One region of the Streptosporangium sp. G11 genome, then DNA from elsewhere that is predicted to be linked to it. Evidence: riboswitches for the same ligand, from Rfam matches in the RefSeq annotation. Region 1 holds a riboswitch; the other holds the start of a gene.
What was found. Region 1 has a riboswitch for thiamine pyrophosphate ahead of thiC (phosphomethylpyrimidine synthase ThiC). Riboswitches for the same ligand answer to the same signal wherever they lie in the genome.

Region 1 (3,861 bases):
CCCAGATGACGCTGTTGTTGATCACCGCCCCCGCCTCGATGGTCTTGAACGGGTAGATCTTGACGCCGGAGGAGATGTACGCCTCGGCCTCGATGATGCACTCGTCGCCGACGACGGCGCCCTCCTCGACCCTGGCGGCGGTCATCAGGTCGGTGTTCTTGCCGATCACGCAACCGCGCAGGTGGGCGCTGGGCCCGACGTAGACGTTGTCGTGGACGACCGCGCGGTGCAGGAAGGCGCCCTCCCTGACCACCGCGTTGCTGCCCAGCACCGTGTACTCGCGCAGCTCGGCCCCCGCCTCGACCTTGGCGTAGTCACCGATGTAGAGGGGGCCCTTGAGGACGGAGTCGGCGTCGATGGAGGCCCCCTCGGCCACCCAGATGCCCGGCGAGACCTCGAAGGCGTCGATCTCGACCTTGACCCGGCCCGACAGGACGTCGGCCTGGGCCTTGAGGTAGCTCTCGTGGGTGCCGACGTCCTCCCAGTAGCCGTCGGCCACGTAGCCGTACAGCGGGGCGCCGCGCTCCAGCAGTTTCGGGAACACGTCGCCCGACCAGTCGACGGACTCCCCGGACGCGATCTCGTCGAGGACCTCGGGCTCCATCACGTAGATGCCGGTGTTGGCGGTGTCGGAGAAGACCTGGCCCCAGGTCGGCTTCTCCAGGAAGCGCTCCACCCTGCCCTGGTCGTCGACGATGACGATGCCGAACTCCAGCGGGTTGGGGACACGCTTGAGCCCGATCGTGACCATCGCGTTGTTCTCGCGGTGGAAGCGGATCATGTCGGTCAGGTCGATGTCGGTCAGCGCGTCGCCGGAGATGACCAGGAACCGGTCGTCGCGGAGCCGGTCGGCGGCGTTCTTGACGCTGCCCGCGGTGCCGAGCGGCGTGTCCTCGGTGGCGTAGTACAGGCTCATGCCGAGCTCGTCGCCGTCGCCGAAGTAGTTGCGGACCAGGGCTGCCAGGAACTGCACGGTGACCACCGTCTCGGTGAAGCCGTGCCGCTTCAGGAGGCGAAGGACATGCTCCATGATCGGCCGATTGATCACGGGCAGGAGGGGCTTGGGCTGGTTCGCGGTCATCGGCCGGAGCCGTGTCCCCTCCCCGCCCGCCATGACGACGGCCTTCACGGATCACCTCTTAAGGCGTTTGGCCTCGCTTGTCAGCTGACGCACCTGTACCCAATACAGCACTCCGGACCACCAGTACAGGCCTGTGCCCCAGATGGCCAGGGACCAGCCGACGACCCGGGCCGCCTCGGCGTACCAGGAGGGATCGTGGGCCAGGAAGAGCAGAGGGAAGGCGTAGAGCAGGTTGGCGGTGGCGGCCTTGCCGAGGAAGTGCACGGGCAGCGCGGGACCGTACCCGAGACGGCGCAGGATGAGCGGGATGCCCAGCAGCATCACGTCGCGCAGCGGGATGGCCAGCGCCAGCCACCAGGGGATGATCTCGCGCATGGCGAGGCCGAACAGGGTCGCCAGGATGTAGAGGCGGTCGGCCAGCGGGTCGAGCAGGCGGCCGAGCCTGCTGGTCTGGTTCCAGGCACGGGCGATCTTGCCGTCGAGCCAGTCGGAGAACCCCGCCAGCATCAGCAGGGCGACGGCCCAGCCGTCGGCCTTCGGGCCCAGCACCAGCCAGAGGAAAACCGGCACCCCCAGGAGCCTGGCCAGGCTCAACGCGTTGGGGACCGTCCAAATTCGGTCTTCGGCCCCCGATGCTTCCGGATTCACCGGCTGATCTCCCTCCCCCTACCTGATGGTGACACTACTGCGTCGGGTGCGGCCGAGTGGATGGTGGGCGCGCGGGAGACGCGCTATCGTTCCGCTCGACCAACGCGGGAGCCCGGCGAACCGGGCTGAGAGGACGGCTGGAACAGCCGCCGACCGCCAGAACCTGCTCCGGGTAATGCCGGCGAAGGGAGTTTGCGCGATGATCGACGCGCGTATTTCCAGCTCAAAGATCTACCAGGGCGACCTGCGCGTCCCCATGCGCGAGGTGCGCCTGACCAACGGGGACGCGGTCACGCTGTACGACACCTCGGGCCCCTACACGGACCCGTCCGTGACCACCGACATCACCCGGGGCCTGCCGCGAGCGCGCGAGGAGTGGATCCTGGAGCGGGGCGACACGGCCCGCTACGGCGGCCGCCCCGGCGGTCCCGGCGACGACGGCTACCGCGACCGCGACGCCTGGGCCCGCGACCTCCGCTCCCTCGACGCGGTCTTCACCGGCCACGGCGACCGGCCGCTGCGCGCGACGGGGGCGCCGGTGACCCAGCTCGCCTACGCCCGGCGCGGGCTGGTCAGCCGGGAGATGGAGTTCGTCGCGGTCCGCGAGGGCGTGACGCCGGAGTTCGTCCGCGCCGAGGTGGCCGCCGGGCGGGCGATCATCCCGGCCAACGTCAACCACCCGGAGAGCGAGCCGATGATCATCGGCCGCAACTTCCTCGTGAAGGTCAACGCCAACATCGGCAACTCGGCCGTCGCCTCCACCATCGAGGAGGAGGTGGACAAGATGACGTGGGCGATCCGCTGGGGCGCCGACACGGTGATGGACCTGTCCACCGGGCGCAACATCCACACCACCCGCGAGTGGATCATCCGCAACTCCCCGGTGCCGATCGGGACCGTCCCGCTCTACCAGGCGCTGGAGAAGGCGGGCGGCAACGCGGCCGACCTGTCGTGGGAGATCTACCGCGACACCCTGATCGAGCAGTGCGAGCAGGGCGTCGACTACTTCACCGTCCACGCGGGGGTGCGCCTGGCCCATGTGCCGCTGACCGCGCGGCGCAGGACCGGGATCGTCTCCCGGGGCGGCTCGATCATGGCGGCCTGGTGCCTGGCGCACCACCGCGAGAGCTTCCTCTACGAGCGCTTCGCCGACATCTGCGAGATCATGGCCCGGTACGACGTGGCGTTCTCGCTGGGCGACGGCCTGCGCCCGGGCTCGATCTCCGACGCCAACGACGAGGCCCAGTTCGCCGAGCTCAGGACGCTGGGCGAGCTCACGGGGATCGCTCACGAGCACGACGTCCAGGTGATGGTCGAGGGGCCGGGCCACGTCCCCATGCACAAGATCAAGGAGAACGTCGACCTGCAGCGCGAGCTCTGCGACGACGCCCCGTTCTACACCCTCGGCCCGCTGACGACCGACATCGCGCCCGGCTACGACCACATCACCTCGGCCATCGGCGCGGCGATGATCGGCTGGTACGGCACGGCCATGCTCTGCTACGTCACGCCCAAGGAGCACCTGGGCCTGCCGGACAGGGACGACGTGAAGACCGGCGTGATCACCTACAGGATCGCGGCGCACGCGGCCGACCTCGCCAAGGGCCATCCGGGCGCGCAGGCCTGGGACGACGCCCTGTCCGACGCCCGGTTCGAGTTCCGCTGGGAGGACCAGTTCGACCTCTCCCTCGACCCCGCGACCGCCCGGTCCTTCCACGACGAGACGCTGCCCGCCGCCCCGGCCAAGACCGCGCACTTCTGCTCGATGTGCGGCCCGAAGTTCTGCTCGATGAGGATCAGCCACGATGTGCGCAGGTTCGCCGAGGAGCGCGGCCTGACCGACGCCGAGGCCCTGGAGGCCGGGATGCGGGAGAAGTCCGAGGAGTTCTCCCGTGAGGGCGGCCGGGTCTATCTGCCCGTGGAAGGCGCCTGAGACCCGGCGGGGCACGGGAGGACGCCCTCGACGGCGTCCTCCCGTGCCCTCGGGCCCGCGCCCGGTCCGGCCCGCTCCCACGGGCGGCCGGACCGGGCGGACGGCCGCGCGGGGAGGGCGTCCCGCCTCAGGACCGGCGTACGGCGGCGCGGGGTGACCAGGCCCAGACGAGCAGCGCCACGGTCAGGCCGAACAGGAG
Region 2 (3,861 bases), on a different contig from region 1:
CGGACGCCCGGCGGCTCGACCCGGTCCGCCGGGAGCTGGACGCCTACTTCTCCGCCAGGCTCCGCGCCTTCACGATCGCCGTCGACCTGCGCCTGGCCACCCAGTTCTCCAGGACCGTGCTGCAGATGATGCTCGCGGTGCCGTACGGGACGGTGACGACCTACCGCGAGATCGCCGAGCGGATCGGCAGGCCGCGGGCGCTGCGCGCGGTCGGCAACGCGCTGGGCAGCAACCCGGTGTGCGTCATCGTGCCGTGCCACCGGGTGGTCGAGAGCGAGGCCGTCCTCGGCGGGTACGCCGGAGGCTCGGCCGCCAAGGAACGCCTGCTGCGCATCGAGTCCACCGCCGCGGTCCGCGGCCCCGGCCACGCGTAGACCGCCCCCGCCCTGCCCGCCGTACGGCCTCCGACCGTACGGCCGGAAGCCGTACGGCCGGTGCCGTCAGGAGCGGCGCCCTTGGAGCGGCGCCCCTCAGGAGCGGCGCCGGAGCGCGCCGAGACCCAGGGTGATGAGACCCGCGACGAGGAACGCGCCGACGGACGCGCTCATCCACGGCTGCGGGACGAAGCCGAGCGCCTCGCGGGCCCCCTCCCAGAACGAGGTCCACCACGCGAGCTCCGGGCCGGCCGGCAGCGCGGCGAGCATCCACCAGGTCACGAAGCCCAGCACCCACGGGACCACCATGAGAGGGCGCGAGGGCGCGGTCTCCGAGGTGTCCCAGCGCCTGGCGCCGCCGAGCAGGAAGTAGTCCGCGACGAGCACCGCGAACATCGGCACGAAGACCGCCCCGATGAGGCCGAGGAAACCGGTGTAGGTCTCGGCGTTGACGAAGATCGCGAGCAGGGTGACCAGCACGCCGATGGCCGCGGAGATGACCCGCCGGTCCACCCTGGGCAGAAAATTCTGCAGCGACATCGCGGTGGAGTAGACGTTCACGAACGACTGGTCGGTCTCGCGCAGCACCAGGATGCCGAAGAACAGCGGGCCGAGCGCCGCGGCCACGAAGGGGTCCCAGACCTGGTCCGGGTCGTTGCCGACCAGCGCGAGCGCCGCGATGCCGAGGACCAGGCAGGCCACCTGGGCGATCGTGTAGCCGCCGACGACCCCGGCGAACGCGGCCCTGCCCGAGCGGGAGAAGCGGGCGAAGTCCGCCGCGACCGGCACCCACGAGACCGACAGCGCGATCACGTAGTCGACCGAGGGGGCGAACGCCTCCCACGATCCGCCTCCGATCACCGGTCCCCGCTGGAACAGGGCGACCATGAACCAGATCATCGAGATCACCACGCCGGCGGTGACGTACCTGCGGAGCAGGCGGACCGCCCCCAGCGGCCGGATGGTCAGCGCGGTGGTGATCACCCCTGCGACGACCACCCAGACCGCGTAGGGCACCTCGACCCCGAAGGATCCGGCGATGGCCCGGGCGCCCTGGGCGATGACCCACAGCTCGAAGGCCCCCCAGCCCAGCATCTGGATGATGTTCAGCACCGTCGGGAGGTAGGAGAGCCTGGCCCCGAAGAGGCCGCGCAGCAGGACCATCGCCGGAGCGCCGGTCCGCTGCCCGGGAATCGCGGCCAGGCCGACCATCGCGGTGCCGATGACGCTGCCCACGACGGCGGCCAGGATCGCGGCCACGAAGCTCAGCGGCCGGTCGCCGAGCGGATTGATCAGTGTGATCGCACCGGAGAACCCGAGCAGGCTGACACCCAGGTTGGCCCAGAGCGCGCCCTGGTCGAGCACGCCCAGCTCCTTGGGAGGAGCCTCGTCGAGGGTGAGGGGGGCCTCGGCCGACCTGGAGTCGACAACGGCAGACGACATCACACGCTCCCTACGCCGGCATTACCCGGACAGGTTCATGCGGTCGGCGACAGCCGTAGTCGCCCTCTCAGCCTGGTTGCCCCAAGCTCCCGCGTTGGATGGTACGCAAAGCCGGGATCATCCCAGCTCGCGCCCTCATGATGCACCATCCGTCCGTATTCGGCCAGCGCCGAGTTGGCGCGGCCGTCTCACGAGACGAGTCCGTGGACGTTCGCGGAAGTACGGCTACGCACGTGGCGGTGGCTGTACTTCCCGGCTGTGGGGGGGCGGGCGTCCGACCTCCGGATCTGTCCAGAGGGACCTCTGAAGGCTCGGCCGACGCCCTACCGGCAAGGCCGGGCCGACGGATCACGAACGGCGGTGCCGGCGTTTCGCGGTCGTCGGGCGGTGGTCGTGCGTTCCCGGCGAGGACCTCCACCCGGCGGACGCCCGCCCAGGCCGGGTGGGCCGTTCGGGGCCGAGCATGCCTCCCGGTCGTGGAGGCCACCCGGGCCGCTCAGGCGACGAACGGGTCTTGGCCGCTCTCGGCGATCATCGGACGCCCCGCGACGTCCCAGGACTGCATGCCGCCACCGACGTTGATCGCGTCCCAGCCGACGTGGTTGAGCCAGGCGGTGGCGTTCGCGGAACGGCCGCCGACCCGGCAGATCACGTAGACGGGCGCGCCCTTGGGCACCTCGTCGACCCGGGACTGCAGCTCGCCCAGCGGGATGTGGACGGCGCCGGGCGCGTGCCCGGCACTCCACTCGTCGTTCTCACGCACGTCGAGCAGGAACGCGTCATCCGGCACGGCCTGTGCCTCGACTTCAGGAACACTCATGCGTCCATTGTTCCAACCTCCCGCACCGGATGAGGCACAAAGCCCCTCGGACGCCCTCATCCGGACTCTCAATTTCCCCTGATATAGGGCTAATTCATCACAAATGACCAGCTGAACCGACCGGGACGCGCCCTCCCCGGCCGGGGAACCGGCGAGGCCGGCGAGAACGGGGAGAGCGGGAGGAGCGAAAGGCGGCGGGCACGAGGTGACAGGTTCAGGGCACGTCCCAGAAGGCGAGTTCGTGGGCCATTCCCTCGGCGAACAGCCTCCCCGCCCTGCCGGGGTCCGGCACCGCCTCGTCGATCATCACCGCGACACGCCCGGTCAGCTCGGCGAAGGCCGGGTGGGCGTAGGTGTCGACCCAGGCACGGTAGCGGGGCTCGTCGGGCGGGTTCTCCGCCAGGGCGCGGCCGAGCGTGGAGTAGCCCCACATGCAGGGGTAAAGGGCGGCCAGGCCGTCGGCGTAGACGGCCGCCGAGTCGAGCAGGAAGGAGGTGTACGCCAAACAGGCCGGCCCCTTCCTCGCCCCGCCGAGGTCGGCGCCGAACTCGGCCGACATCGACCGGTGCAGGCTCAGCTCCTCGTGGAAGGTGGCGTGCGCCAGGTCGACCAGGTCGCCCAGGTGCCCGTCCGGGGCCTGCCACGCGAGCCGCGAGAAGACGCGGACGTAGTCGAGCAGGAACAGGTAGTCCTGCTCCAGCCACGACCGGAACACCGGCTCGGGCAGGTCCCCCCGGGCGATGCCTACCACCGTCGGGTGGGCGAGCTGCGCCTCGACCAGCGGGCGGCCGATGGCGTGCAGTTCCTCAGAAACGCTCATGGACCGGAGATTGTGTCAGGTCAGGGCGGCGGCGCCGAAGGAGACGCCGAAGCGCCTGCACCAGATGGTGACGGACTTCAGATCGCCGAGGTCGGTGCCGGCGGGAATGGCGTAGTTGGCGTTGCCCCTGTTGCCCTTCAGCTCGCCGAGTTCGAGGTGCTCGCCGTCGTCCAGGTTGAACCACCCGGCGTTGCCCTTCTTGACGGGCTGGTCACTGAGCCAGACCCGCAGGTCCGGGCCGTCGGAGGTGTTCAGGTCCTCGATCCGCAGGACCCGGCTCCCGTCGGGCAGCTCCAGCACCCTGGCCCTGCCCTCGGTCTCGTGCTCGTGGGAGATGAACGTGCCCGTGGCCAGGGTCTTCGGCTCCTGAGCGGGCTCGGCGGCCTTGGAGGCATCGGCGGCCT

Region 2: another riboswitch for thiamine pyrophosphate. It lies ahead of ACSDR0_RS25335 (purine-cytosine permease family protein); the one in region 1 lies ahead of thiC (phosphomethylpyrimidine synthase ThiC).

Annotation. Positions count from the first base shown of each region.
Region 1 covers NZ_JBPJUQ010000030.1:28,435-32,295, reverse strand. Annotated here, with positions in the region: gene ACSDR0_RS25785 (sugar phosphate nucleotidyltransferase) at 1-1,129, opposite strand, end outside; gene ACSDR0_RS25780 (CDP-alcohol phosphatidyltransferase family protein) at 1,133-1,729, opposite strand; TPP riboswitch at 1,824-1,936, shown strand; gene thiC (phosphomethylpyrimidine synthase ThiC) at 1,929-3,662, shown strand; gene ACSDR0_RS25770 (hypothetical protein) at 3,790-3,861, opposite strand, start outside.
Region 2 covers NZ_JBPJUQ010000029.1:38,971-42,831, forward strand. Annotated here, with positions in the region: gene ACSDR0_RS25330 (methylated-DNA--[protein]-cysteine S-methyltransferase) at 1-374, shown strand, start outside; gene ACSDR0_RS25335 (purine-cytosine permease family protein) at 471-1,817, opposite strand; TPP riboswitch at 1,808-1,920, opposite strand; gene ACSDR0_RS25340 (rhodanese-like domain-containing protein) at 2,314-2,637, opposite strand; gene ACSDR0_RS25345 (TenA family protein) at 2,852-3,457, opposite strand; gene ACSDR0_RS25350 (DM13 domain-containing protein) at 3,473-3,861, opposite strand, start outside.